Regions from separate parts of the Promicromonospora sp. NPDC050262 genome, predicted to be linked through region 1. Evidence: predicted binding sites of a transcription regulator. Region 1 holds the regulator's gene; each other region holds the start of a gene.
The links. Region 1 encodes LexA, which represses DNA repair genes until DNA is damaged. Its sites were predicted from a motif close to TCGAACANNTGTTCGA; they were not measured.
Positions count from the first base shown of each region.

Region 1 (9,905 bases):
GCGGCCCGTCCGGGCCGCTACGCCTGCGCGGCGGCGCGCTCCGCCGCGCGCTCGGCGCGCTCCGCGCGCAGGGAGGTGATGGCGCTCTCGAAGTCCTCGAGCGAGTCGAACGACTGGTAGACGCTCGCGAACCGGAGGTACGCCACCTCGTCGAGCTCGCGCAGGGGGCCCAGGATCGCGAGGCCCACCTCGTACGCGTCAATCTCCGCGCTGCCGTTGCTGCGCAGGGTCTCCTCGACCCGCTGGGCCAGGATCGCCAGGTCGTCGTCGCTGACGGGTCGGCCCTGGCACGCCTTGCGCACGCCCGCGGCGACCTTGTCGCGGCTGAACGGCTCGGTGGCGCCGGACCGCTTGACCACCGACAGGCTGGCCGTCTCGACGGTGGTGAACCGCCGGTTGCAGTTCGGGCACTGCCGCCTGCGCCGGATCGACAGGCCGTCGTCGGCGGTCCGTGAGTCCACCACGCGCGAGTCGGCGTGGCGACAGAACGGGCAGTGCATGCTCACTCCTGCGTGGTCGGCCACGGACCGGAGACATCCGGTCGCGCCCCGACCGTAAGCGGGCAAACCACCCCCATGCAACATCGCCGCAACATTTGACGGCGAATCGTGGCCTCCGTCCACTTCTGCGGCCCGTCCGGCCCCTTCCGCGGGGCCCTCCGGTCACTCCTTCGGGAGGAGCAGCAGCTCGCCGACCCGCACGGTGCCCGACGTCATCTCGTTGAGGTCCTGCAGCCGCGCGACCGCCTGCCGCACGTCCTCCCCGGGCCTCACGACCTGCTCGGCGAAGCCCCAGAGCGTCTCCCCCGGCTGCACCGCGTGCACCCGGACCTCCGTGGGCTCGCCCGGCGAGCTGGCGACGGCGGTCGCTCCCCACGTCGCCATCGGCGCGACCACGAGCATCACCAGCAGCACCAGCACGACCCGGCCGCGCCGCGTGAGCCGCAGCCCCGCGAGCCCGAGCCGGTCGGCGAACGTGCGCGGCCCGCGCACCGGGTACGAGTGGCCGGCCGGACGGGGCCGGGGCGGTGCGGACGCCCGGCTCGGCGGGTACGTCGGGCGCGGCTGATACGCCCGCGCCGCGCTCGACCCGGGCACCGACGCGTACGCCGGTCCGTACGCCGGGGTGTACTGCCGCAGCGGGATCACGTCCCCCATGGCCCCTCCTCGAAAGGTGACTCGAACTCTTGTCCGTCATACACACGTTCGTCGAACGCTCGTACCATTGTGTAGCACGGGACACCGTAGAAGTCGAGACACGCTCGAACATTCGTTTGAGCCGAGCACATTTGTGATCTAGAGTGGGCAGCGCACAGGAGAACATTTGTCGGAACGGGAGGGGCACGGGCATGACGGGACGGGACGGGACCAGCGACACGAGAGCCGTCGACACGGCACTCTCGGGCGTCGCCACGTTGGACGCGCCGGGCGACGGGGCGGTCGCCGACGTGCACGCGATCTCGCCGGCGGACCGCCTCACCGAGCGGCAGCGCCTTGTGCTGGACACGATTCGGCAGTCGTTCGAGACACGCGGCTACCCGCCGTCGATGCGCGAGATCGGCGAGGCCGTCGGGCTGGCCAGCCCGTCGAGCGTCAAGCACCAGCTCCAGATGCTGGAGAAGAAGGGCTTCCTGCGCCGCGACCCGAACCGGCCGCGCGCCATGGAGCTCGTCGAGCCCCTGGCCGAGCAGGTCGAGAAGCCGACGCGCGGCGAGATCCACTGGCCCGAGCCGCGGCGTAGCGGCCAGGTGCACTGGGGCGGCTCGGTTCCGGACGACGCGAGCACGCCGCCGCCGTCGTACGTGCCGCTCGTCGGCCGCATCGCGGCCGGTGGCCCGATCCTCGCCGAGCAGGTCGTCGAGGACGTGTTCCCGCTCCCCCGCCAGCTCGTCGGTGACGGCGAGCTGTTCCTTCTCAAGGTCGCGGGCGACTCCATGGTCGACGCCGCGATCTGCGACGGGGACTGGGTCGTCGTGCGCCGCCAGAACGTGGCCGAGCAGGGCGAGATCGTCGCCGCCATGATCGACGGCGAGGCCACGGTCAAGACGTTCAAGCAGACCGACGGGCACGTGCTGCTGCTGCCGCAGAACCCCGCCTACGAGCCCATCCCGGGTGACGAGGCGCAGATCCTGGGCCGCGTCGTCGCGGTGCTGCGCAGCCTCTGAGGTCTCGACAGGCTCGACCGACGGGAACGGGCTCGACCGGCAGTCGCTGGTCGAGCCCGTTCCCGTCGGTCGGGACCTAGAACCCGAACCTTCGCTGTACCGCCCGCACGCTCTCCGCCGACGCGCGCAGCCCGGCCAGCTCGTCGTCCGACATCGGCACCCGGACGGTGTCCGTGACGCCCCGCCGGTCCACCAGGGACGGCACGGACAGGCACACGTCGCTGATGCCGTGGTAGTCGTCCAGCAGCGAGGACACAGGCATGATCCGGCGCTCGTCCTTCAGCACCGCCTCGATGATGCGGGTCGCGGCCAGGCCCACGGCGTAGTTGGTGGCGCCCTTGCCCGCGATGATCCGGTAGGCGGAGTCGACCACCTCGTGGTGCACCTCCGCGCGCACCGCGGCGTCCAGGGGCGCGGCGCCGCCGACCGGCACCCAGTCGAGCAGCGGCACGCCGCCGATCGAGGCGGAGCTCCACAGCGCGATCTCCGAGTCGCCGTGCTCCCCGGCGATGTAGGCGTGCACGTTCCCGACGGCCACCCCGCACCGTTCCGCGAGCACCACGCGGAGCCGCGACGAGTCGAGCACGGTGCCGCTGCCGAAGAGCCGCTCGCGCGGCAGGCCCGAGATCTTGAGGGCCGCGTACGTCACCACGTCCACGGGGTTGGTCACCATCAGGTAGGTCGCGTCCGGCGCCACCTCGACCAGGCCGGGCAGGATCGTGCGCATCAGCCCGATCGTCGCCTCGGCGAGGTCGACGCGGCTCTGGCCGGGCTTCTGCTTGGCGCCCGCCGTGACCACCACGACGTCGGCCCCCTCGCACACCGCCGGGTCGTCCGAGCCGATGACGTGCGCCTGGGACGTGAACATCAGCCCGTGCTGCAGGTCCAGCACCTCGGCGTCGACCTTCTGCCGGTCGATGTCGAGCAGGGCGATGGTGCGGGCCGAGCCGCGGGTCAGCGCCGCGAAGGCGAGCGTCGATCCCACGGCCCCCGCACCCACGACGGCGATCTTGGTGGTGCGGGATCCGGCGGGCTGGGCTGCGGAGACGTCCGAGGGGGCTGCCATGCCCTCAGGCTATGTGTCGAGCCTGGCGAGCGCGGCGCGGACCAGCTTCGGGTCGGTGGTCGGCCAGAACCCTGGCATCGACCGGGTGAGGAACGACGCGTACCGCGCCGTCGCGAGCCGGGGGTCGAGGACCGCCACCACGCCTCGGTCGTCCATGCTGCGCACCAGGCGGCCCGCGCCCTGCGCGAGCAGCAGCGCCGCGTGCTGCGCGGACACCGCCATGAACCCGTTGCCGCCCGCCTGCTCGACGGCGCGGGCGCGCGCCGCCTTGACCGGGTCGTCCGGGCGCGGGAACGGGATGCGGTCGATCAGCACGAGCTGGTTGGACGGCCCCGGCACGTCGACGCCCTGCCACAGGGACAGCGTGCCGAACAGGCACGTGGCCGGGTCCTCGGCGAACTCCCGCACGAGGGTGGGAAGCTGGTCGTCGCCCTGCGCCAGGATCGGGAAGTCCAGCCGCTCCCGCATCGCCTCCGCCGCCGCGTTCGCCGCGCGCCGGGACGAGAACAGCCCGAGCGTGCGGCCACCGGCGGCCGTGATGAGCTCGGCGATCTCGTCGAGCTGTGCCTCCGTGGTCGGCTCGCGGCCGGGGGCGGGCAGGTGCCGCGCGATGTAGAGGATGCCCTGGCGCGGGTAGTCGAACGGGCTGCCGGCGTCGAGGCCCTGCCACGGCGGGGCGTCCTCGCCCTTGAGCCCGAGCGTGCCGGCGACGGCGTCGAACGTGCCGCCGAGCGCCAGGGTCGCCGAGGTGAACACGCCCGTCGACTCGCCCAGCAGGTGCGTGCGGATCAGGCCGGCCACGTGCAGCGGCGCGGCGTGCAGCCGCGTCACGTTGTCGCCGAACCCGCCCCAGCCGTTGTCCGGGCGCGAGCACCACAGCACGTCCGCCGTCGTGTCCTGCGCCGCCATGCGCTCGGCCGTCTCGAAGAGCTGGAGCATGGCGCCCTGCGCCATCTTGAGCCCCGGGTCGGGCTGACCTGCGTCCTTGCCCTTGGCGCCCTTGCCGCCGGCGTCGGGCTTGAGGGTGCTCAGTACCTCGCGCGCGGCGTCGCGCACCGCGCCGACCGCCACGCGCAGCTCGTCCGGCAACCCGCTCGGGAACCGCTCGGCCGGCGCGGTGACCAGCAGGGTGCCGAGGCTCTGCGCCGCCGCGTCGAGGGTGTCGGTGTTGGTGCCCGCGTGCCGCCGGGCCAGTCGGGCCGCACTCTCCACCGACGCCATGGACAGGTCCACGGTGGCCGACGACGTCACGCGGTCGGTGAGCTCGTGCGCCTCGTCGACCACCACGACGTCGTGCTCCGGGAGCACGCCCGGGCTGCCCGTGGCCGCGATGCCGAGCATCGCGTGGTTGGTCACGACGACGTCGGCCTCGCGGGCGGCGGCCCGCGCCTTGTCCGGGAAGCACTCGGCGAGCATGGGGCACTTGCCGCCCAGGCACTCCATCGCCGTGACGGACACCTGGCGCCAGGCTCGCTCCGGCACGCCGGGCACGAGGTCGTCGCGGTCGCCCGTCTCGGTCTCGCCCGCCCACTCGTGCAGGCGCCGGACATGGTCGGCGAGCGAGGCGCCGTCGTCCCGCCTGCGGCTGCGGGCGGCACCCCCGGCCGCCTCCTCCGTCTTGGGGTGGTCCTCCCCGCCGGGCAGATCGAAGAGCGTGGTCTCGTCCTCCGGGTAGCCGCCGCCCACCTTGTGCACGCACAGGTAGTTGTGCCAGCCCTTGAGCAGCGCGACGCGCGGCTCGCGCGGCAGCCGCGGCGCCACGGCCTTCGCCACGAGCGGCAGGTCACGCGTGATGACCTGGCGCTGCAGGGCCAGCGTCGCGGTCGAGATGATGACCTTGCTCTGGGCGGCCACCGCGTGCCGGACGGCGGGCACCAGGTACCCGAGCGACTTGCCCGTACCCGTGCCCGCCTGCACCAGCAGGTGCTCGCCCTTGTCGATCGCCTCGCCGACCGCGACGGCCATGCGGTGCTGGCCCTCTCTGCGCCCGCCACCGAGCTGTCCGACGGCGAGGTCGAGCAGCTCCTCCACCTCGGGAATCTCGGCGGAATCGGTGCTTGCGGCGGGTGCGTCGGGAAGGCTGGTCACACGCTCGATCCTAGGCCGGACCACCGACATCCACCCTGCCTCGTCCACAGGCCCGGGCACCCGCCGGACGCCGTCCCCAGCTACCCCTTCACGGCCCCGCCCAGACCCGCGCCGCTGAGGAACAGCCGCTGGAAAGCGAGGAACAGCGCGATGGGCAGCACCGTCGAGATCGCGAGCGCCGCAAGGAACACGTCGAGCTCCAGGTAGGGCGCGATCGCGGGCAGGCGGACGGACAGCGGCTGGTTGTCCGGGTCGGGCAGCACCAGCAGCGGCCAGAGGTAGTCCTTCCAGGCGGCGATCACGGCGAAGACCGAGACGACGCCGAGGATGGGCTTGGACATCGGCAGCACGACGGACCAGAGCAGCCGGAAGGGCCCGGCGCCGTCGACCCGTGCGGCCTCGAAGACCTCGCGGGGCAGGCCGTCGAAGAACCGCTTGACGAGCAGCACGTTGAACGCGCTGGCGCCCATCGGCAGCCAGACCGCCCAGAAGGTGTTGAGCAGGCTGATGTGCAGCAGCGGTACGTCGAGGATCGTCAGGTAGAGCGGGACGAGCAGCACGACCGCCGGCACGAAGAGCGTCGCCAGCACGAGGCCGAAGATCAGGTTGCCGTACCGCGGACGCAACACGGACAGCACGTAGCCGCCCGTGGTCGCGACCAGGAGCTGGAAGAACCAGGCCCCCACCGCGAGGATCAGAGTGTTGACGAAGTAGTGGTCGATCTCGGCGCGGCCCCACGCGGTGGTGAGGTTGGCCCAGTCGATGCCGTTGGGGAAGAGGCCGAGCGGCTGGCGCAGGGTGTCCTGCGTGGGGGTGACGGCGGCCTTGGCGAGCCAGAGGATCGGCCCGAGCCCGGCGAGGACAAGGGTGACCAGGAGGCCGCCCTGGAGCACGCCGAGCGAGCCGCGTACGCTCGCCCGGCGCCGGTCGTGGGACGAGACGATGCCCCGCTCGGCGACGGCGGGTCCGGCGCCCGGCCGGTTGTTTCCTGCCATGTCAGCTGCTCCAGGGTCGGGTCACGCGGAAGTAGATCGCGGACAGGACGGCCAGGACGCCGGCGAGCATGAGGCTCAGGGCGGTCGCGGCCCCGTAGTTGCCGCCGAGGCTGCTGCCGAACGCGTAGTCGTAGATCAGCATGAGGATGGTGAGGGTCGCGTTGTTGGGGCCGCCGCCGGTGAACAGGAACGGCTCCAGGAAAACCTGGGAGGTGCCGATGACCTGCAGGATCAGCGTGATGAACAGGACGCCGCGCAGCTGCGGCAGGGTCACGTGCCAGATCTTGCGCCACACGCCCGCGCCGTCCACCTCGGCCGCCTCGTAGAGCTCGGTCCGTACCCCGACCAGGGCGGCGAGATAGATGATGACGGTCCCGCCGGCCGCGGCCCAGGTGGCCTCCAGCACCAGGGACGGCATGGCGCTGGACGCGTCCTGCAACCAGGGGAACGGCCCGAGGCCCACCCAGCCGGCGATGGTGTTGAACACGCCGGTGGGCGAGGCGTCGTAGAAGAACTTCCACAGCAGCACGGCCACGACGGGCGGCACGACCACGGGCAGGTACGCGAGCGCCGAGAACAGGCCGCGCATGCGCCGCACCTCGCTCATCAGCACGGCGGCGGCCAGCGGCAGCGGGTAGCCGAACACCAGCGCGAGCACCGCGAACCACAGGGTGTTCGCCACGGCCTTGCCCAGGAGGGGGTCCTGCAGCACGAACACGAAGTTGTCGAGCCCCACGAACTCCGGGGTCGAGATGAGGTTGGTCTGCTGGACGCTCATGACGAGCGCCCGGCCGATCGGGAACCAGGAGAAGACCCCGAACACGAGGATCATCGGCAGTGCGATGACCAGGGTGCTCAGGCCGCCGTCGCGCAGCCAGTCCCGGGGCGTGCGGCGGGCACGCCGGCGGGGTCCGGACGACGACGGCGGGGCTGCCGCCGTCGTCGTCCGGAGCGGGCTGGACAGTGTGGTCATCGGCAGGTCAGCTGCGGTCGAGCAGTCCCTGGACCTGGGTCTGGGCGTCGGCGAGGAGTGCGTCGATGTCCGCGTTCTCGTCCGTCAGCACCGCCTGGACCACCGGGTCGAGCGCCGCGTACACGTCCTGGGTGGCGACGGCGGGCTCGGGGATGACGGGCTGGTCGAACATCTGGTCCGTCATCGGCGCGAAGTTCTCCAGCGGGACGTTGACCAGGTCCTTGATCCACGCCTGCTGCTGCTCGTAGGTCTCGCGGTCGAAGATCGGCAGTGCCGGCGCGCCCACGGGCTGGTCGGTCTCGGCAGCGACCTCGGCCTCGGCGACGGCCTGCTCCTGGTCGGTCAGCTTGGAGATGTAGTAGAAGTCGATCCACTTCACGGCCGCCGCCTGCTCGGCCTCGGACGCCGCGGAGCTCACCGCGGCGAGCGTGCCGCCGCCGAGCGTGCCGGCGTCGTCGCCCTCCAGGGGCAGCACCGTGACGCCGTACTCGTCCGGGTTCATCTGGTTCTGGGTGAACAGGTTGGGGTAGTTGGCGCCGCCCGAGACGTACATGCCGATCTTGCCGGCGGCGAAGTCCTGGTTGATGGTGCCCCAGTCGTACAGGAAGCTGGAGCCCATGGAGTTGTCCTCCCAGCGCATCTCGCGGAGCATCTCCAGCGCCGCGACCGTGGCGTCGTTGTCGACGGTCGCGGTGGTCTCCTCGCCCTCGCCCTCGGTCATGCGGCCGCCCAGCGCGTAGGTCTCCGTGGTGAGGATCCAGCCGCCGGTGTTGCTCTGCGTCATGTGGGCGTAGCCGGCCTGGCCGGTCTTGTCCGAGATCGCCTTGGCGGCCTCGCGGACCTCGTCCCAGGTGGCCGGGGGGTTGTCCGGGTCGAGGCCGGCCTCCTCGAAGAGCGCCCGGTTGTAGTGCAGGCCCTGGTTGTAGGCGGCGATCGGCACGGCCCACATGTTGCCCTCGGCGTCCTGGCCCGCAGCGGCGATGGTGGGGTTGAACTGGTCCGCGTACGGGAGCTCGGCCACGAGCTCGCTGACGTCGGCGATCTGTCCGCGCTCGATAAGGGCCCGGCCGTCCGTGAACGGGATCGGGAAGACGTCGGGCAGCGTGCCGCCCGCGAGCTCGGCGGCGAACGTGGTGCCGGACCAGGTGAACTCCTTGGTCTCCACCTGGATGTCCGGGTTGGCCTCCTCGAACTGCGCGATGCGCTCGTCGAACGCGTCGATCGCGGCCTGCTCGAGGCCCGCGTCGATGGAGACCTCGATGGTCACGGGGCCCTCGGGCTCGTCCGCGGCGTCCGAGGACGAACCGCAGGCGGTGAGGGTTCCCGCGAGCGACAGGACACCCACCAGGGCGAACGCCGCGCGCTTCTGTGCTGACTTCATTGTCACTCCTTGGTCGTGTGCCGCTGGGTCGGCACGTCTGGGGGTAGAGGTGGTTCTCGGCCGGTCGCCGAGGATCAGGACGGCAGGCCGAGCCAGACAGCGATGTCCGGTCCGACGACGCCGTCGACGGGGCCGCTCGCCAGGAGCACCGTGGCCCCGGCGGGCAGGGGGACGGGGTTGTTCCCGAGGTTGGCGACGCAGGCGAAGCCGGCGCCGCGGGTGAAGGCGAGGACGTCGTCCCCGCCGAGGTCGAGCCACGCGAACTCGTCGGCGTGCAGTGCGGGGAGGCCACGGCGCAGGTGCAGCGCCTGGCGGTACAGGCTCAGCATCGAGCTCGGGTCGGCGTCCTGCGCCTCGACCGAGAGGTCGGCCCAGCCGGCCGGCTGGGGCAGCCAGGGCGCCGAGCCGCCGTCGGGCCCGAAGCCCAGGCTTGCGCCCGTGCGCGTCCACGGCAGGGGGACGCGGCAGCCGTCGCGGCCCGGGTCCACCCCCTCGGAGCGGAAGTGCATGGGGTCCTGGATCAGCTCGCGCGGCACCTCGGCCTCGGGCAGGCCGAGCTCGTCGCCCTGGTAGACGTACAGGGCGCCCGGCAGCGCGGCGACCAGCAGGGACGCGGCCCGCGCGCGGCGGGTGCCGAGGTCCGGGTCGGACGGCGTGCCGAACCGCTTGGCGGCGAAGTCGAAGGACGAGTCCTCGCGGCCGTACCGGGTCACGGGCCGCGTGACGTCGTGGTTGGAGAGCACCCACGTGGCCGGCGCGCCGACCGGGGCGTGCGCCTCGAGCGTGGTCCGGATCGACTCACGCAGCTCCTTGGCGTCCCAGGGACGCGCCATGAAGTCGAAGTTGAACGCCGTGTGCATCTCGTCCGGGCGCAGGTACTGCGCGAACCGCCCCTGGTCCGCGAGCCACACCTCGCCGACCAGCACGCGCGGCTCCGCGTAGTCGTCCGCGACGCTGCGCCAGCCGCGGTAGACGTCGTGGATCTCGTCGCGGTCCAGGTGCGGGTGCTCCCCCGGGCCGGGGGTCGCGGGCACCTCGCGCAGCTCCGGGTCCTTGATGATGAGCGCCGCCGAGTCGATCCGGATGCCGGCCGCGCCGCGGTCGAACCAGAACCGCAGCACGTCCTCGTGCTCCTGCCGCACGTCGGGGTGGTTCCAGTTGACGTCCGGCTGCTCGGGGGTGAACAGGTGCAGGTACCACTGGCCGGGCGTGCCGTCCGGGTTCGTGGTGCGGGTCCA
Region 1 is NZ_JBFAKX010000012.1:46,884-56,788, forward strand. It holds gene nrdR (transcriptional regulator NrdR) at 18-500, opposite strand; gene AB0I29_RS18275 (hypothetical protein) at 663-1,157, opposite strand; gene lexA (transcriptional repressor LexA) at 1,415-2,164, shown strand; gene AB0I29_RS18285 (L-lactate dehydrogenase) at 2,241-3,230, opposite strand; gene AB0I29_RS18290 (ATP-dependent DNA helicase) at 3,240-5,318, opposite strand; gene AB0I29_RS18295 (carbohydrate ABC transporter permease) at 5,399-6,313, opposite strand; gene AB0I29_RS18300 (sugar ABC transporter permease) at 6,315-7,286, opposite strand; gene AB0I29_RS18305 (extracellular solute-binding protein) at 7,294-8,667, opposite strand; gene AB0I29_RS18310 (glycoside hydrolase family 13 protein) at 8,742-9,905, opposite strand, start outside.

Region 2 (9,905 bases), on a different contig from region 1:
GACGTCCCGCTGGCGAAGCCCGACCCGCTGCTGGTCCAGGTGGCGGTCCGCGACGGCATCCGGCGCAGCGGCCTGTCCGTGCTGCGCTGGTCGGAGGCCGCGCTCGCCCTGCGCGAGCGGCTGGCGTTCTGCCACGCCCACCTCGGCGCCCCGTGGCCCGCGGTCGACGACGACGCGCTGCTGGCCGGTCTCGACGGATGGCTGGGCACCGAGCTCGCCGCGGTGCGCGGGTCGCGCGATCTCGACCGCATCGACGTCGCGTCGGCGCTCCGGCGACTGCTGCCCTGGCCCGCGGCGGCCCGGTTCGACGAGCTCGCACCGGAACGGCTCCGGGTCCCGTCGGGCTCGCAGGTCCGGCTCGCGTACGACGGCGTCGAGCCGCCGGTCCTCGCGGTGAAGCTGCAGGAGGTGTTCGGCTGGACCGCCACTCCGGCCGTCGCGGACGGCCGCGTCCCGGTCGTCCTGCACCTGCTGTCGCCCGCGGGACGCCCGGCTGCGATCACGAGCGACCTCGCCTCCTTCTGGAAGCAGGGCTACCCCCAGGTCCGGGCCGACCTCCGTGCCCGGTACCCACGGCATCCGTGGCCGGAGGACCCGCTGACCGCGGCGCCGACCGGGCGGGTGAAGCCGCGCCGGTGAGTACCTCCTCTGCGCCGCGCGGCGGCACCCGCGGGCAGCCTGCCGTGACGGCGCCGGGCCGACGAGCGTGGCAGGGCGGACGCCGGGCGGGTCGCGGACGGTACGTTGTGGGCACCGGACCGTCCGCAGGGGACGTCCGGCCCCCCGAATCGCCAGCACTCAGACGCTCAGCACGAGGAGCACACCGCATGACGGGTCACCCGCCGGAGACCTCCGACCAGCACCGGCCTGCCGCGCCGTCAGCGCCTGGGCCGTCAGTAGTCGCGCCGACGGCCGTCGCGCCGTCGGCCGTCGGGCCCGGCACCACGTCCCTCGGGGACGACTGGGTGCCTGGGCCGGACGGCGTCCGCGAGCGCTCGGCGGCGCGCGTCCTGCTCATGGACGACACCGGCCAGGTGCTCGTCATGCGCGGGCACGACGTCAACCAGCCGGAACGGTCCTGGTGGTTCACGGTGGGCGGCGGCATCGACGCGGGGGAGACGCCGGTCCAGGCTGCACAGCGCGAGACCCGCGAGGAGGTGGGCATCGACCTCCCTGACGGAGCACTGGTGGGGCCCGTGCTCACGCGGACGGGCATCTTCGACTTCTTCGCCGAGACGTGCCGGCAGTACGAGGTCTTCTACCTCGCCCGCATCCCGGACGCCATCGAGGTCACCGCCGACGGCTGGACCGACGCCGAGCGCGAGCTGCTCGACGAGATGGCCTGGCTGACGGCGGCGGAGCTGCGGGCGCAGCCGCTGGAGGTGTTCCCGCCGGAGCTGCCGGAGGTCATCGACCACCTGGTGGCCGGCTGGGACGGCGAGGTCCGCCACCTGGGTGAGCAGCACGACGACTGAGCCCGCCGAGCCGCGGTGCGTCCGTTGCGTCACGCCGGAGCTCCCCGTAGAATTGAAGTAACACGACCGGTCCCTCTGATCGCCCAGCGATCACGGGCCGGTCTTCATGTGTCTCCGTCCTCGGCCATCACGCTTTCGCCTAGAGGATTTGCGGAAGCACTCCTATCCTCGAGAAGCCAGTGAGCGGGACCTTCGACGTCCCTGCGACTGCCCAAGCCTCAACCGGCCGCAATCTCGAGGAAGCGCCATGTCCCGGTACCTGAAGCCGCACCTGTCGATCCTGCAGCAGGAAGCCCTGCTGAGACGACGCGGCATGCGGCTCGACGACGCGTCCTGCGTGTTCGCGCTGGGCCAGATCGGCTATCACCGCCTCAGCGGCTACTGGTATCCCTACCGTGTCATCGACCAGGCCGCTTCGTCCCTCCACGGCCGCCCTGTGCGCACTGCCGACGTAGGCCCGGGCACGGACCTGAACCAGGTGCTGCGGGTGTACGAGTTCGATCGTCGGCTCAAGCTTCTGACGATGGACGCCATCGAGCGGATCGAGGTGGCGATCCGGGTGAAGGTGACCGATGTCCTGGGCCGTCGCGGACCGTTCGCACACCTCGATCCCGGGCACCTCGAGACGCGCTTCTCCACGTCCGGTCAGGGCCGGCCGTCGCGGCACGCGAGCTGGGTGCACAAGCTTCGCGCACACCAAGCCCGGTCGTCCGAGGAGTACGTGGCGCACTACGGCCGGAAGTACGGAGGCGACCTGCCGATCTGGGCAGCTCTGGAGGTCGTGGACTTCGGCGCGCTCTCGGTGCTCTTCCAGCGGCTCAAGCGGCGCGACCGTGACGAGATCGCCCGCCGGCTCGACGTCGTCGACCGGACGGGCGCCGGCGACGGGGCGGTCCTCGCCAACTGGCTCAGAACCTTGAACATCGCCCGGAACACGTGCGCGCACCACGCGCGGCTCTGGAACCGGCACTTCACGGACACCGTGCGTGTGTCGGCGCTGCAGGGGATCAAGGGGCTCAAGCATCTCGCCGGGCTTGAGCACCGCGATCGTGCCCGGTTCTACCCGGCGCTGATGGTGCTGTGCTTCCTGATGGAGAAGGTCTCGATGGACGGCGACTGGAAGGCCGAGCTGGTGCGCCTGCTCTCCGACTTCCCTGCGGACGGGGTGGTCAGTCTCGCCGACATGGGATTCCCGGCCGAGTGGGCTGATCTGATGTCGTAGAGCAGCGGGCCAACAGGTCATGGGCCGCTCGTCTGCCGCTGTTTCCCCTGCGGGGGCACAGCCGGTGACGTCCCAGGTCGGTCGGCCACCGCCGTAAGATGGACGGTTGTGAGCAACCCGACCATCGGCGTCCTGGCCCTGCAGGGTGACGTCCGCGAGCACCTGGCCGCCCTCGAGTCCGCGGGGGCGCACGGCGTGACCGTGCGTCGGCCGGGGGAGCTGGCGGCGGTCGACGGGCTCGTGCTGCCCGGCGGCGAGTCGACGACGATCGACAAGCTGCTGCGCATCTTCGAGCTCCGCGACCTGCTGCAGGCTCGCATCAAGGAGGGTCTGCCGGTGTACGGCTCGTGCGCGGGGATGATCCTGCTCGCCGACCGGATCCTGGACGGGACCGCCGACCAGCAGACCGTCGGCGGCATGGACGTCGTCGTCCGGCGCAACGCGTTCGGGCGGCAGGTCGACTCGTTCGAGACCGACCTCGACTTCGCGGGGATCTCCGACGTCGGCGACGGCGGCCCGGTGCGTACCGCGTTCATCCGCGCCCCCTGGATCGAGGAGGCCGGGCCCGAGGTCGAGGTGCTGTCCCGCATCCCGGCTGTGGATACGCAAGGCCGTCCTGTGGCGGCCGCCGGTAGGATTGTCGCAGCACGGCAGGGGTCGCTGCTCGCCACCGCCTTCCACCCCGAGATCACGGGGGACGCGCGCGTGCACGGGCTGTTCGTCAGCATGGTCGCGGGCGGCTGAGCGGGTTCCCCTCGCCGTTCGTCAGCCATTGATAAGAGCCATCGAAATGCAAGGAGTCAGGTAGAGGCATGTCAGGTCACTCCAAGTGGGCCACGACCAAGCACAAGAAGGCCGCGATCGACGCCAAGCGCGGCAAGCTCTTCGCGAAGCTGATCAAGAACATCGAGGTCGCGGCGCGGACGGGCGGCGGCGACCTCGCCGGTAACCCGACGCTGTTCGACGCGGTCCAGAAGGCGAAGAAGTCGTCGGTCCCGAACGACAACATCGACCGTGCGCTGAAGCGCGGTTCCGGCGAGGGCGCCGACGCCGTCGACTACCAGACGATCATGTACGAGGGCTACGGCACCAACGGCATCGCCGTCCTGGTCGAGTGCCTCACCGACAACAAGAACCGGGCGGCCTCCGAGGTCCGTCTGGCGTTCTCCCGCAACGGCGGCAACCTCGCCGACCCGGGATCGGTGTCGTACCTGTTCTCCCGCAAGGGCCTGATCGTGGTGCCGAAGGCCGACGGGGTGGGCGAGGACGAGGTCATGCTCGCCGCGCTCGACGCCGGCGCCGAGGACGTCACCGACCAGGGCGAGGTCATCGAGGTCCTCACCGAGGCGACCGACCTGGTGCCCGTGCGCACGGCCATCCAGGAGGCCGGCATCGAGTACGACTCGGCCGACGTGATCTTCCACCCGTCCATGCAGGTCGAGGTGGACGTCGAGGGCGCCCGCAAGATCATGCGCCTCATCGACGCGCTCGAGGACAGCGACGACGTGCAGAACGTCTACGCCAACTTCGACGCGAGCGACGAGGTCATGGCGGCGCTCGACGAGGAGGAGTAGCACTCACCCCCCCCGGCCGTGTCCGCGCAGGGAAGGAACCCGCACGTGAGAGGGTTTCTCCGTGCGCGTTCTCGGTGTTGATCCCGGTCTGACCAGGTGCGGCGTCGGCGTCGTCGACTCCCTGCCCGGGCGGCGGGCCCGGATGGTGGCCGTCGGCGTGATCCGCTCGGACGTGGACCTGTCCACGGACCTGCGCCTGCTGCGGATCGCGGAGGGCCTGGAGCGCTGGCTCGACGAGCACGTCCCGGACGTGGTGGCGGTCGAGCGCGTCTTCGCGCAGCACAACGTCGGCACGGTGATGGGGACTGCCCAGGCGGCGGGCCTGGCCATGGTGGCCGCGGCCCGCCGTGGCGTGCCCGTCGCGCTGCACACCCCGTCGGAGGTCAAGGCAGCCGTGACCGGTTCGGGGCGCGCCGACAAGGCGCAGGTGACGACGATGATCACCCGGATCCTCGACCTCGACGAGGCGCCGCGGCCCGCCGACGCCGCCGACGCGCTCGCGCTCGCCGTCTGCCACCTGTGGCGCCCCGCCGGGGCCCTGCAGGGCGGCGACCGGCACGAGCTCACGCCCGCGCAGCGCGCCTGGGCCGCGGCCGAGCAGGCCGCCAAGCAGCGCCCCCGCCGCTGACGGCGTGCCTCCCCGGAGACCTCCCTCCGCTTGTTAGGCTCCTCGCACTGACGTTCGATACTGGTTCGGCGAGCCGGACCAGCAGGCAAGGAGGGGGAGCCCGTGATCGCCTCGCTGACGGGGACCGTGGCCCACGTGGGTCTGGACCGCGCGGTGGTCGACGTCGGCGGCGTCGGCTACCTGGTGCACGCCACCCCCGCCACCCTGGCCGGGCTGCGCGTCGGCGAGACCGCCGGTGTCGCCACGAGCATGGTGGTCCGCGAGGACTCGATGACGCTCTACGGGTTCGGCGACCCGGACGAGCGGGACGTGTTCGAGGTGGTGCAGACCGTCTCCGGCGTCGGGCCGCGCCTGGCGCTCGCGATGCTCGCGGTGCACACCCCGGACGCCCTGCGCCGCGCCGTCGCCGGCGAGGACCTCGCCGCGCTGACCCGCGTGCCGGGCATCGGACGCAAGGGCGCCCAGCGCATCGTCCTGGAGCTCGGCGACCGGCTGGGGCCGCCGTCCGGCCTCGCGCCGGCCGAGGCCGCGCCCAGCGCCGCCGCGGGCGCCACCGACCACTCCGAGCGGGTCGTGGAGGCCCTCGCGGGCCTGGGCTGGCCCGCCAAGCAGGCCGACGACGCCGTGGCGAAGGTGCTCGCCGAGGCGGGCGCCGACTCCGTGGCGGCCGACGAGGTCGCCTCGACGCTGCGCGCGGCCCTGCGCGTGCTGGGAGGCCACCGTGGCTGAGGTCTCGACCGAGACGGAGGGCGGCGGCCGGATCGTCGCCCCGAGCGCCGACGAGATCGAGCGCGCCGCCGAGGCCGCGCTGCGCCCCAAGCGGCTCGACGACTTCGTGGGCCAGCGCGTCGTGCGCGACCAGCTCTCCCTGGTGCTGCAGGCCGCGATCGCGCGCGGCAACCCGCCCGACCACGTGCTCCTGTCCGGCCCGCCCGGGCTCGGCAAGACCACGCTGGCCATGATCATCGCCGGCGAGCTCGAGTCGCACCTGCGCCTGACCAGCGGACCCGCCATCCAGCACGCGGGCGACCTCGCCGCCGTCCTGTCCTCCCTGGAGGAGGGCGACGTGCTGTTCATCGACGAGATCCACCGCCTGGCCCGCCCCGCCGAGGAGCTGCTGTACGTCGCCATGGAGGACTTCCGGGTCGACGTCGTGGTTGGCAAGGGTGCCGGTGCGTCCGCCATCCCGCTCGCGCTGCCCCGGTTCACCGTGGTCGGCGCCACCACCCGCTCCGGCCTGCTGCCCGCCCCGCTGCGTGACCGCTTCGGGTTCACCGGGCACATGGACTACTACACGCCCCAGGAGCTGGAGCGGGTCATCCTGCGCTCCGCCGGACTGCTCGGCGTGCACCTCGACCACGCCGCCGCGCACGAGATCGCCGGCCGCTCCCGCGGCACCCCCCGCATCGCGAACCGGCTGCTGCGCCGCGTCCGCGACTGGGCGCAGGTGCGCGGCGACGGCCGCCTCGACCTGAACGCCGCGCGGGCGGCACTGGAGGTCTACGAGGTCGACCTCATCGGCCTCGACCGCCTCGACCGCGCGGTGCTCACCGCCCTGTGCACCCGGTTCGGCGGCGGGCCCGTCGGCCTGTCCACGCTCGCCATGACCGTGGGGGAGGAGGCCGAGACCGTCGAGACCGTCGCCGAGCCCTACCTCGTCCGCGAGGGGCTGGTCGGGCGCACCCCGCGCGGCCGTGTCGCGACCCTCGCGGCCTGGGAGCACCTGGGCCTCACGCCGCCCGCGCAGGCGGCCGGCGCCACGACCGGCAGCACCGGCCCGGGAACTTTGCTCGACCCCTGACGTTGTCGTTGTGGCGCCCCCACCGCGGGCAGCCCGGGGATCCACGCCCGAGCACTACACTGGTTGGGATCCTCGTCGTGCGCCACGAACGTGCGCAGCACATCCGACACAGCAATCGAACAGGGACCTCACCGTGGAAATGCTCATTCTCGTCGCGATCCTCCTCGTGGCGATGTTCTTCATGTCCTCCCGCACCCGCAAGCAGCAGCGCGCGGCGGCGGAGTTCCGGAACAACCTCACGGTCGGGGCCAAGGTCATGACCGCCTCCGGGATGATCGGGACCGTCGTCGAGGTGGACGACGCGAACGACCAGGTGACCATCGAGTCCGTCCCCGGCAGCCAGACCACCTGGCTCCGCGCCGCCATCTCCAAGCAGGTCGAGGAGCCCGTCGCCGACGACGCGGACACCGACAACACGGCAGATGAGGTCGACGTCACAGCAAAGAGCGAAACGGGAAGTACGATCAGCCCCGACGCGACCGACGTCCCCGACGATCTGTCTGGCCTCGACACCGCCCAGCGCGAGTACCGGGAGCAGCAGCGACGGGACGCCGACGCAGACGGCAAGTGACGGCCGCGCCGTCCGGTGACCCCGGACGGCGCCGAACCCGCGCCGGACGTACCCCGGCGCGCACACGAGAAGAGACAGACGTTGGCGACTGACACCCGGCGCTCGCGGCCGGTTCGCACGATCGTGCTCCTGACGATCCTGACGATCCTGCTGCCCTTCGGCGCCCTCTTGGCAGGTTGGCAGCTCGACGGAAAGTCGAGCGACAATCCGGACGGCGCGAGCCTGGCACCCGGTCTGGCCCTCGACCTCCAGGGCGGCACCCAGGTCATCCTGAAGGCGGTGACCTCCGACGGCTCCGAGATCACCCCCGAGGCGATGGAAGAGGCCATCGGCGTGATCCGGCAGCGGGTGGACGCCAACGGCGTGACCGAGGCGGAGATCGCTGCCCAGGGGTCGAACCAGATCGTGGTCGAGATCCCGGGAGAGGTGGACGACGAGACCGTCGCGCTGATCTCGAAGGCCGCGCAGATGAAGTTCCGCCCGGTCCTGGCCATCGGCAACCCGGTCCCGACGACGCAGCCCTCGGCGAGCCCGTCGGCGTCCGCGGACGGCACGGGCGACGACGCCCAGGCCGACGGCGGCGACGCGGCCGCGGCGGCCGAGCCGACCAAGGAGGACCTCGCCGAGCAGGACAAGGCGATCAAGGCGGCGACCGACCCCTCGGACCTGGCGCAGATCACGCCGTCGGTCCAGGCCGCGTACGACGCGCTGGACTGCACCGACCCCAAGAACCTCGAGGGCGGCGGCGGGGACAACCCGGACCGCCTGCTCGTCACGTGCGACCAGACCGGCGCGGCCAAGTACATCCTGGGCCCCGTCGAGGTGGACGGCACCAACCTGACCAGCGCGTCGTCGGGCCTCATGCCGGGCGCGAACGGGACGGTCACCAACGAGTGGGGCGTCAACCTCGACTTCAACACCGAGGGCACCAAGGAGTTCCGTGAGACCACGGAGCGCCTGGTGAACCTGGAGCAGCCGCGCAACCAGTTCGCCATCGTGCTGGACGGCCTGGTCGTCTCGGCGCCGAGCACGAACGTCGCGATCACCAACGGTCAGGCGCAGATCTCGGGCTCCTTCACGCAGGAGTCGGCCGCCACGCTGGCCAACCAGCTCAGCTTCGGCTCACTGCCGCTGACCTTCCAGGTCGACGGGCAGAACACGATCTCCGCCACGCTCGGCTCCGAGCAGCTCCAGCGCGGCCTGATCGCCGGTCTGATCGGCCTCGCGCTCGTCGTCGTGTACTCGCTGTTCCAGTACCGCGCGCTGGGCCTGCTGACGGTCGCCTCGCTGGTGGTCGCGGCCGCCATGACCTACGTGGTGATCGCGCTCCTGAGCTGGGGCATCGGCTACCGCCTGTCCCTGCCGGGTGTCGCAGGTCTGATCGTGGCCATCGGCTTCACCGCGGACTCGTTCATCGTGTACTTCGAACGTATCCGTGACGAGCTGCGCGACGGCAGGTCGCTGCGACTCGCGGTCCAGCGCGGCTGGGTCCGTGCGCGCCGCACGATCTACGCCGCGAAGGCCGTGAACCTGCTGTCCGCGGTCATCCTGTACTTCATGACCGTCGGCGGCGTGCGCGGCTTCGCGTTCACCCTGGGTCTGACCACGATCATCGACGTCATGGTGGTCATCTGGTTCACGCACCCGATGATGGAGCTGCTCGCCAAGGTGCCGTTCTTCCGCGACGGCCACAAGTGGTCGGGGCTCTCGGCCGACCGGATCGAGGTGACGCCGCGGTACCGGGGCGCCGGCCAGCTCTCCGGCGCGCGGCCGGACGCGACGACCGACGCACCCGACCTCGGCACCGCCGAGCCCGACCGGGAGCTGGTCACGGCGCAGTCCGTGACCCCGGCGCCGCGCACCGCCGAGGACGGCCGCAGGATGACGATCGCGGAGCGGCGTGCCGCCGAGCGCAAGGCTGCCGCAGGGTCCGCAGAGACGACCCAGCCGGCTCAGAACGAGGAGAACAGCTGATGGCGCGGGGTGGCTTTGCTCAGTGGGGTAACGACCTCTACACCGGTCGTAGGTCGTACCCGATCGTCCAGCGGCGGCGGCTCTGGTACTCGATCGTCGCGCTCTTCTCGGCGGCGTCGATCCTCGTGCTCGTCTTCCAGGGCCTGAACCTCGGTATCGACTTCCGCGGCGGCTCCGAGTTCACCGTCTCGGGTGTCTCCACCACGGACGAGGACGTCGCGATCGACGCGGTCGCGACCGTCGCTCCCGGCGAGGAGCCGCACGTCAGCCAGGTCGGCGCGAACGCCGTCCGCGTGCAGGTCTCGGAGCTCGACAGCGAGCAGACCGACCAGGTCGGCGAGGCGCTGGCCAGCGCCTACGGCGTGAGCGTCGACGAGGTCACGTCGAACTTCATCGGCCCGACCTGGGGCCAGTCCGTGAGCCTGCGGGCGCTGTGGGGCACCGTGGCGTTCGTGCTCGCGGCGGCGGTCTTCATGGCGGTCTACTTCCGCGCCTGGCGCATGTCGGTCGCGGCCATCGTGGCCATGCTCACCGACGTGCTGGTCTCGGCCGGCGTGTACGCGGTGATCGGCTGGGAGGTCACGCCGTCCACGATCATCGGCTTCCTGACCATCCTGGGCTTCTCGCTGTACGACAAGATGGTCGTCTTCGACAAGGTGC
Region 2 is NZ_JBFAKX010000001.1:37,746-47,650, reverse strand. It holds gene hrpB (ATP-dependent helicase HrpB) at 1-639, shown strand, start outside; gene AB0I29_RS00220 (NUDIX domain-containing protein) at 828-1,475, shown strand; gene AB0I29_RS00215 (Abi family protein) at 1,789-2,697, shown strand; gene pdxT (pyridoxal 5'-phosphate synthase glutaminase subunit PdxT) at 2,806-3,441, shown strand; gene AB0I29_RS00205 (YebC/PmpR family DNA-binding transcriptional regulator) at 3,510-4,271, shown strand; gene ruvC (crossover junction endodeoxyribonuclease RuvC) at 4,333-4,899, shown strand; gene ruvA (Holliday junction branch migration protein RuvA) at 5,002-5,628, shown strand; gene ruvB (Holliday junction branch migration DNA helicase RuvB) at 5,621-6,700, shown strand; gene yajC (preprotein translocase subunit YajC) at 6,840-7,271, shown strand; gene secD (protein translocase subunit SecD) at 7,353-9,245, shown strand; gene secF (protein translocase subunit SecF) at 9,245-9,905, shown strand, end outside.
Region 2: the regulator LexA is predicted to act here: its motif matches at 4,942-4,957, upstream of ruvA (Holliday junction branch migration protein RuvA).

Region 3 (9,905 bases), on a different contig from region 1:
TTCGCCGTGCTCGGCCTCGCCGGCTGCAGCAACGAGGGCCGCGGTGGCGGTGCCCTGACCGGCAACGCCACCGTCGCCCTGCCCACGTACGTCCCGTACGACGGCGTGCCGATGGACATCAAGGGCGCCGACGGCGTGCCCGACACCATGCTGAAGTACCCCGCCAGCCCCCAGAAGGTCACCAGCGGCCAGCCCGGCGACGGCGAGGACGTCGGCATCTTCGGGATGACCAACACCCCGGTGCCGCCGTCGGTCGACAACAACGCCTACTGGCAGGAGCTGCACGAACGGCTCGGGTTCGCCCTGACGATCGCACTCACGCCGGCCGGCGACTTCTCCGACCGCTTCCAGACGACGGTGGCCGGCGACCGGCTGCCGGACATCTTCGAGATGTTCCCCGGCGACGTCCCCGGCCTGCCGAGCCTGCTGGAGGAGCGGGCGACCGACCTGACCGAGTTCCTCTCGGGAGACGCGGTCAAGAAGTACCCGTTCCTCGCGAACATCCCCACGGAGAGCTGGCAGTCCTGCGTCTACAACGGCAAGATCTTCGCCGTGCCGGTCCCCCGCGGCCCGGCGCAGAGCGGTGTGTTCTACGCGCGCCAGGACTGGTTCGAGGCCGAGGGCATCGACCCGCAGGTGACGTCGGCCGAGGAGTTCTACGACCTGTGCAAGGAGCTCTCGGGCGGCAACACCTGGGCGCTCGGGCGCGTGCCGCTCGGGCACCTGCGCCAGATGTACGAGATCCCGAACGGCTGGTCCGAGGACGGCGGCAAGCTCACCAGCGCCAACCTGCACGAGCGTCAGCAGGAGGCCCTGGAGCTCGGGCGGCGCCTGGTCGCGGACGGGTTCGTGCACCCGGACGGCGTCCCCGCCACCCAGCCGCAGCGTAAGACGTGGCTCGTCAACGGCACCATCCGCATGCTCGACGACACGTTCAGCGCGTGGCCCGACTTCTCGAACTACCCGATCGACGAGAACTTCCGGCTCTCCGTCGCACCGCCCCCGCTCGCCGAGGGCGGCGGCACGGCGGGCATCCACCTCGGCGCGCCCGTCCAGAACATCACGTCGATCAGCAAGAAGTCCGCCGGCCGCGTGGAGGCGCTGCTCGACGTGCTCAACTACCTCGCCGCCCCGTTCGGCTCGGAGGAGCACCTCTTCCGGACCTACGGCGTCGAGGGCGTGCACCACGAGCTCGACGGGACGGACCCGGTGCTCACCGAGAAGGGCCGCACCGAGATCCAGCTCGGGCTCAAGTACGTCGTCGAGGGCCCCTGGGTCAACTTCCAGGCCGGCGACCCCGACGTCGCGCAGGCCGAGCACGACGCCCAGGCCGCCGTCGTACCGACCGCCGTCGCCAACCCGGTGCAGGGTCTGTTCAGCGACACGGCCAGCCGCAAGGGCGGCCAGCTCGGCGAGAAGCTCGTCTCCGTGGAGTCCGACATCCTCGCCGGACGCAAGCCCGTCACCGCCTGGGCCGACGCCGCCGCGGCGTGGGCGAAGGGCGGCGGCGACACGATCCGCGACGAGTACCAGACGGCGCTGGCGGAGCGGCAGGGCTGACCCGCACCCGCCCTCGTCCACCGCTGAGTGCTGGGCATGTGCGGGATCGGGCTACCTGATCCCGCACATACCCAGCACTCAACAGGTTTGCGGCTGGACGGGAGGTTCAGTCCTGTGCGGGACGGCCGGCGGGGTGTCCGGGCGACGGCGCTGCCGCCGCGCATTCGACGCACCGCTCGGCGGAATTCCGCCGCTCAAGACGTGACAAAGAGGTCCGGGAGGCGGGTGCGGTCGCGCCCGCGGTGAGGCGGACGGCGCGCGGTGGGGCGGGCGCGCCGCGCAGTGAGGCCGACGGCGCGCGGTCGGGCGGACGGCCCGCGGACGCGCGAACGGCCCGCAGGGGGCGGACGGCGCGCGCGGCGGCACGGGCGGAGAGGCTGGCGCGAGTGGGCGCGAACGGGCGGGCCGCCTAGGCTGCCCGGTCCCGCTAGGCTGCCCGGTCCCGCTAGGCTGCCCGGTCCCGCACGACCCAGTCCGCGAGGGCCGACAGCGGGACCAGCAGCTCGCGGCCCCGTTCGGTGAGCTCGTACTCGACCCCGGGCGGAACCGTGGGGAAGACGGTCCGGGCGACCAGCCCGTCGTCCTCGAGCGCCCGGAGGGTACGGGTCAGCATCCGCTGGCTGATCCCGTCGACGCGCCGGTGGAGCTCGTTGAACCGGTGCGCGCGCTCGGCGAGCAGCATCAGCACGAGCAGCGTCCACTTGTCGCCCAGCATCCGCACCACGTGCGTGACGGGGCACGCCTCGTACTCCTCGGTCGGGACCCGTCCCGGCAGGCGGCCGCCGACGGCGGCGGCAACCATGTGGGCGTCGGGGTGGGGCACATCGGTGTTCCCATCTGACATGAAAGTGCCTTCTTCCGAGACGTCCGCGGTGCCGTGAGGATCGATGACGTCACCGTACCCAACGGTCACGACCGCGAGACGACGAGGAGACACGAGTGAGCACTTCCCCCACGCTGCTGGTCCTGGGCGCCGGACCCGGCCTCGGCATGTCGGTGGCCCGGCGGTTCGGCAAGGAGGGGTACCAGGTCGGTCTGGTCTCCCGCAGTGCCGACCGTCACCCCGGTTACCTGGACGACCTCCGCTCGGCCGGGGCTCGCGCGGTCGCCGTCGCCGCGGACGTGCGTCGGCCTGGTGACCTGCGACGCGCGATCAACGAGGTCGCGGCGGAGCTCGGGCCCGTCGACGTCGTCTACCACGGGCCGGGTGCCGACAACCCGGCGGCCGCCCCGATCGGCATCCTCGACACGAGCGCCGACGACGTCCGCGCCGCAGCCGCCCAGGTCGTGGACCCCGCCGTCGAGCTCGCCGGGCTGGTGCTGCCGGGTATGCGGGAGCGCGGCAGCGGAGCGATCGTCTACGTGTCAGGGCTCAGCGCCGTCGTCCCGCTGCCGTTCCTCGGTCCGTTCGCGCCGGCCTCGGCCGCGCTGCGCACCTACGCCCTGACCCTCGCCGAGGCTGCCGCGCCCGACGGCGTCCACGTGGGCTCGCTCGTGGTCGGCGGGCTCATCGAACGCGGCGACATCCACAGGATGCTGACCGCGAGCCAGACGGACGTCGGCGGAGCAGATGCACCGGAAGCGACGCTCGATCCGGCGCCCGACCTCGCGTCGGACCTGACGTCGGACCCGGCTCCCGGCTCGGCTCCCGTCCCAGTTCTCGACCCCGACGACCTCGCTGATGCGGTCTGGCGCATCGCAACAGGCGCCGAACGCGAGGTCGTCTTCAACGCGCTCGCCCCGAACGCGGTCTGACCGGCGTCACCGTCGCCCTGGCTCGTCCCCACCTCGCACAGCCGTCGAACAGGCGAGAAGAGGCAGAGCCAGGGCATGGTCATGCCGCCGTTGCGGGTGGCATGGCGGACGGGTCGTCGGGGTCGACAGCCTCGCCGGGTGCAGGTGCGGGGTCGATGGGTGCTGGGTCGATCGGTTCGGGCACACGGATGCGGTGACCACGCGGATCGGTGAAGACCCACCCCGTCTCCACCAGCACACCGCCCGCGGTGTTGGCGTGGAGGGGTTTGCCGGCCCAGGACATCGTGATGCCCCGGGTATCGACGAGCTGGTGATGGAACCAGCACAACAACGCACTATTGGCCACCGACGTGGCGCCACCATCCGCCCAGTGCGTCACCGCATGATGCACCTCGCACCGCGACGGCGGCTGATCACACCCCGGGAACACACAATGCCCATCCCGCGCGATCACCCCACGCCGCATCTGCCCCGACACCGTGCGCTGCGCCCGCCCCACATCCAACACACCACCATCCGCACCGAACACCACCCGCGTCACCGCACTGTCACACGCCAACCTGCGCAACAACCCTCGCGGGATCCGACCACCCGACTCCGTGAACACCGCACCACCGGAACCCAACAACCCCATGCCAGCACCCACGCCCGAGTTCGGCACCCCTGAGTTCGGCACACCTGGGTTCGGCACGCCTGGGTTCGGCACGCCTGGGTTCGATGCACCTGGGTTCGACGCACCCCCGGTCGCCGACCGGTCCGGGACCCTCCGTCCGCAGGTCAGGCACGACCCCTCACGCGTGCGGGTGACCTGAGTGACCAGCTCCGACCAGGACACCGTGACATTCAGGTGCGGCCGGATCGACGCACCCGGCGAGGCCTGATTCGTGTCCAGCACCAGACGCGCAATGTCGGCCAGGCCCTGCGCACGGCGCTGACCAGGAGTCCTGGAGTCCTCCGCGGCCGGTGCACCGACCACCGCGTTCAACGCCGTGGTCAACAGCAGACCGTGCTCATCGGTCAAGAACCCCGCCACATGGAACCCGCCCAGGGTCCTGGACACATCCAAGAACTCACCCCGGACAGCCCTGTCATCGTCCACGTCATCGGTATCCGGATCCGTCACCGTCGCGAACCGGCGCGCCACCACCCGAAACTGATCCGCATTGAGTACCCCGGCCTCGCGCAGGACCAGGCCCTCACCCGTCACCAGGGTCCCCTCACCGATCGCGGCCTCGAGCACCTTCGTGATCCGGGCCCTGGTCTCCGACCCGTCCGGATCATCAGCCGGGTCAGGCAGATCCACCGCGACCGTGTCCACGAACGCCTCCGGTGTCGTGGTCTGCCCGGTGCGGGCATCGACCAACCACGCCAACGCGTCCTGACGGCTCCGGCTCGTGGGCGCGACCTCGCTCATCACCCGCGCATGATCCACACCCAGGACGCCCGCGACCAGACCCTCACGCGTCACCGGCAACGCCCGCGCCAACCGACGCGCCATCGCCACGTCCTTCCGCGCGGTGGACGCCGACACACCCTCCCGCAGCCGCAACCACGCCGGGAACGTGCGCGACATCCCACCACTACGCCACGACCCGTCGTCCTCGATCCGCGGCAACACCGTCAACCGCACACCCTCCAAACGACCCACGACCCGGCGCACCCGGGTATGAGCCTGCATCAGCCTGGTGACCGACGGCGCACCCCAACCATCCGCGACCCCCGGCGCGACCAACTCCGCCAGCTCACCCACCACGGCCTCGATCCGATCCAACACACCCTCCAACGAACCCGGGGACACACCACCGGACGCCACCCCCATCGAATCCACCCGTGCCACCCCCTGTGCTCGCCTGACACCATTGTCTCGAACATTCATACGCATCGCGAGGCACACATGAAATCTGTGGATAACTCTTCGCGCGCGAGAAGGCTTCGCGCCACGCGGAAGGCAGGCTGACCTTGAACAGGAGGACCTGGCTCGGCCACGGCCGTTACGGCAGCGTGCCCCGCTACGCACGGAGGCTCCCGGAGAGGCGCACGACCTCACCGAGGTGCACGTCGACACAGCCGCCCCGGGCCCGGCGCCGTCGCGGACATCGTCCCGGCAGCGGCGCCCGTGGAGTGCGGGCTCAGATGCCGGCCGTCGCGCTCCCCCGCAGGATCGAGGTCATCTTCTTGCCGCGTGCCAGCTCGTCGACCAGCTTGTCCATGTACCGGATCTGCTGCATCAGCGGGTCCTCAATGTCCTCGACGCGGTACCCGCAGATGACGCCCTTGATCAGGGACACGTTCGGGTTCATCGCGGGGGCCTGCGCGAAGAAGGTCTCCAGGTCGACCCCGCTGTCGATCGCCTGCCGGAGGCCGGCGTCGTCGTAGCCCGTGAGCCAGGAGAGCACCTGGTCCAGCTCGGCCGTGGTGTGGCCCTTCCGCTCCACCTTCTGCACGTAGAGCGGGTAGATGCTGGCAAAGCTCATCGCGAAGATCCGGTCTCGTGCCATCTCCCGACTGTATCCGGGCCCACCGACACCCCGAAGGAGCTAGCCGAGCTCGATGACGATGCCCGTCAGGTCGTGCAGCACGCTCGCCGCCCCGGCGGCGACCGCCTCGCGCGCACGGCCCGCCGTGACGGCGGCAGGGTGGGCGTCGTCGTTCCCCAGCCCCGTTCCGCGGAACTCCGCCCCCGGCCAGACGACGGCGGTCACGTTGTGGGTCGGCTCCGGAAGCTGCGCACCGACCACCAGGAAGTCGGTCTCCAGGTACTGGGCGGTGATCAGGGAGAACACGTCCACCACCCCGTCGCCGACGCCGACCACGAGGTCCGGCGCGGCCGCCACGGCCTCGTCGATGCGGCGCTCGACCTCGTCGTCGCTCCGGGCCGGCAGGACCGTCAGGTCCGCCCCGTGCTCCGCGGCATAGTGCTCGACGGCGTCCGTCAGGGTCGCGGTCGCGGCGTCGTCGCCGCGGGCGACGACGACGATCGTGTACCCGGCGGGGACGGCGACGTCGTCCCACGTGCCCGGCGTGGGGCGGACCGTCGCCTCCGGCGCCGGCTCGTGGCTCGACCCGACGAACCGCGCGGCGAACCCGGTCAGGGGCGCCGGGCTGGCGACACCGTCCGACGTCGGGCCGGGCGTGACGGCGCCACACGCGGCGAGGGTGAGCGCGACGGCGACCGCCGCCAGGCTCGCGGTGAGTCCCACTGCCGGCCGCCTCACGGCGCGACCACCTCGGACTCCTCGGCGGCTGCCTTGTCAGAGCCCGTTGCCCCCTCGGCCCGGACCGCCTCCTTCACCGCGCCTTCCACAGGAACACCCTCCGCCGCCGCGCGCTCCGCGAGCGCCTTCGCGACGGCCGCCTGGACGCGGGCGTCCTCGCGCTGCCCGCGGGTCCGGCGGCGGCGCACCATCACGACGACGGCTCCGACCAGCAGCACGACGACGACGAGCGGCAGCCACGGCACGGCCCACCCGGACGCGTGGGCCTCGACGGGGGCGACGCCGGGGGTCGCGCCCGCGACGTCGGGCAGCTGGGCGACGAGCACGATGTCGGCACCGAGCCAGAACAGCGGAGCCACGCCGTCGACCGGCACGGACACCGGCCAGGACTCACCCGGGAGGAGCTCGGGCACGTCGTCGGCGGCGCCCTGCGCGCCGAGCCAGCCGAACGGGCCGGCGACGCCGACCTGCTGGTTCGCGGCCAGGCGGACGTTGCCGTCGTTGCGGACGGTGTAGGTGACCGTCGCGTCCCCCGGCCCGAAGGGGTTGAGGGTCTGGTGGTACTCGACGTGCGCGTCGGTGACCGTCAGGCTCGGCGCGAGGTCGCCGGCGACCCGCAGGTACACGCGGATGCCGGACCGGGTCTCGTAGTCGAGCCCCGCGTCCTGGGCGGTGACGGTGCGCGAGGTCAGGATCGCTCCCGCGTAGTCGCCGGGCGTCGCGTCGTCGGGCACCTGGAGCGTGAAGGGGACGTCGGCGCTCTCGCCGGGCGCGAGGCGCACCTGGTCGACGGCGGGGTCGAGCCAGGACCCGACGTTCACGGAGCCGGTGTCGTTGGACCCGGTGTCGTCGGGCCCTGTGTCGTCGGACCCGGTGTCAGCGGCGTCATCCCGCGTCAGCACGTCGAGCTGCCCCGCCGTCGTCGTGTAGCCGTCGGCCGCGTAGATGTCGAGCCTCAGCGGGGTCTCGCCGTGGTTGGTGACGACGAGCTCGTCCGACACCTTGGCGCCCGGGTCCACCGTGTAGCGGAAGTTCTCCCGCTCGGTCCCCTGGTCGTTGGTCGCGGTGCGCACGCCCCAGGTGACGTCGTCGGTGGGTACGGCGGACGGCGCAGCAGCGATCGGCACAGCAGCGACCGGCACAGCAACGGCCGAGGGCCCGGCGAGCGCCGTCCCGAGGGTGACGACCAGGGCCACGAGCCCCACGGGCAGAGCCCTGAGCGCGGCTGAGGAGCGAGCGGCGACACGGCGCGTGGTCGCGCGGGCGGCAGGCACGGGCATGGAGGTTCCTTCGATGGTGCCGGACAGACAGGTTTCGGGAAGAGGGTTGACCGGGTCACCGGGCGGGCGACGCTCCTCGTGAGAGCGCCGCCCGCCCGGCGCGGGTCAGCCCCGCTCGGGTCAGCCCCGCTCGGGTCAGCCCCGCTCGGGTCAGCCCCGCTCGGGTCAGCCCCGCTCAGGTCAGCCCCGCTCAGGTCAGCCCCGCTCAGGTCAGCTCAGCGCGGTGAGCGTGAGCGTGGCCCGGTAGGTCCCGTCGGTGACGTCGACGGGGATCTTCAGGTCGAGGTCGGCGCCGAAGAGCGCCGAACCCGTGGTGTGCCCGGCCGCGGCGCGGCCGAGGGTCGCCGACTGGGACAGGCCCGGTCCGCCGGTGAACCCGGTCGCGACCTGCGCGCCGGCGACGGATCCGCCGCCCGCCTCGATCACGTCCGGCGTCCAGCCGAGGTACTTGCCGGAGAACGACTGGTCACCGGAGGTGAAGTCGCCCACCTGGGCCGACAGCGACCACTGCGGGCCGCCGCGGCGCGTGTCGGTCACCCGGATCGGGTTGATCGAACCGTCGGCGGCGTAGTGGTCACCGGCGGCCTCGGCGGTGCCGAGGTCGACCAGTGTGTTGGCGCCGTCGATGCTCCAGACGAACTCGCCCGGGGCGCCCTGCGGCACCACGACCTGCAGCTTCTGCGTGTCGGGGTCGACCGGCTTGGCGATGGTCACCTGGTCCACCACCGAGTTCACGGGGCGGTCGGCGTCCTTGGCCTCGGAGCGGATGGTGCGCACCGAGATGGCGTCGTCGGACACCTCCACGGCCGTGTAGTTGCGCACGTTCTCCTGGTTGAAGGCGGAGAGCCACCACGAGCCGGCCGCGTTCGCCGAGTAGTACTTCGAGCCGGACGCCGAGTTGGCCGTCACGTACAGCACGCCGCCGGGACCCGGGGTGAGGACGTCGGCGCCCGCCTCCTCGGCGGGGTCGGCCTTCTCGCCGTTGCGGATCAGGTACGAGCGGGCGTAGCTGTGGTCGTGGCCCTGGAGCACCAGGTCGATGCCGAGCTCGGAGAAGAGCGTGGGCCACGTGTTGCGGCGGTCGATCACGTCGCTGTCGGTGGCGTGCGGGCCCACCGAGTAGATCGAGTGGTGGAACGACACGACCTTCCACCTCGCCTCGTCGCCGTGCTCCGCGACGACGTCGCGCACGAACCGCTCGTGCGAGGCGTAGTCCCGGCTGTTGGAGTTGAGGTTGAGGAACAGCACGTCGTTGTAGACGAACCAGTAGTCGCCGCCCGAGCTCGTGCCGGAACCAGGGCCGGCCGTCTCGTCGAGGTTCGGCGTGTTGAAGTGCTGGCGGTACGCCTTGTTGCCGACGTCGTGGTTGCCGTTGTTCGCCACGAACGGGATCTGGCGCAGGTGGTCGGTCGACAGGAAGGCGTCGTACTGCGCCTCGCTGCTCGCCGACTCCACCTGGTCACCGGCCGAGAAGAGCATCTCGGCGTCCGGGTAGGCGGCCGTGGCGACGTCGAGCGTGTCGACCCAGCCCTCGGTGTCGCGCGGCACGTTGCCCGAGGAGCCGAGCTGCGGGTCGCCGAAGAACAGGAAGTCGAAGTCGCCGTCGAAGTCCTGCGTACGGAACGTGGAGACCGCCGACCAGGCACCCTCGGTGCCGGCCCGGCCCTCAGTACCGACCCGGTAGGAGTACGCGGTGTTCTCCTGCAGCCCCGTGAACGTCGCGTGGCGGTAGAACTCGCCGCTCGACGACGGCCCGCCCGTGGCCGCCACGCTGATCGCGTCGGCCGGGAAGACGCCGTCCACGACCTCGCCCGCGGGCGCGATCTGGGCCACCTGCTCGGTGTCCTGGTCCGAGTACCACGCCAGGTTGCGCTCGGCCTGGGTCGCGCCGATGCCGAGCACGAGGTCGGTCACCGTGGTGGTCGGCTCCTCCTCCGGCACCTCGACGGGAACCAGCGACTTGAGGTCGAGGTACACGTCGGAGCTGGCCGCCCGGTCGTTGTAGAGGCCGATCGCCAGCGTGTTCACGCCGGCCTGCAGCACGTCGGCGGGCACGCTGAACTGCTGGCTCACCGGGTCGCCGGCGCTGGAGCCG
Region 3 is NZ_JBFAKX010000001.1:363,799-373,703, forward strand. It holds gene AB0I29_RS01595 (hypothetical protein) at 1-1,560, shown strand, start outside; gene AB0I29_RS01600 (helix-turn-helix domain-containing protein) at 2,006-2,404, opposite strand; gene AB0I29_RS01605 (SDR family NAD(P)-dependent oxidoreductase) at 2,500-3,315, shown strand; gene AB0I29_RS01610 (DUF222 domain-containing protein) at 3,395-5,086, opposite strand; gene AB0I29_RS01615 (DUF2200 domain-containing protein) at 5,445-5,813, opposite strand; gene AB0I29_RS01620 (BMP family ABC transporter substrate-binding protein) at 5,853-6,530, opposite strand; gene AB0I29_RS01625 (DUF916 domain-containing protein) at 6,527-7,810, opposite strand; gene AB0I29_RS01630 (fibronectin type III domain-containing protein) at 8,021-9,905, opposite strand, start outside.
Region 3: the regulator LexA is predicted to act here: its motif matches at 5,180-5,195, upstream of AB0I29_RS01610 (DUF222 domain-containing protein).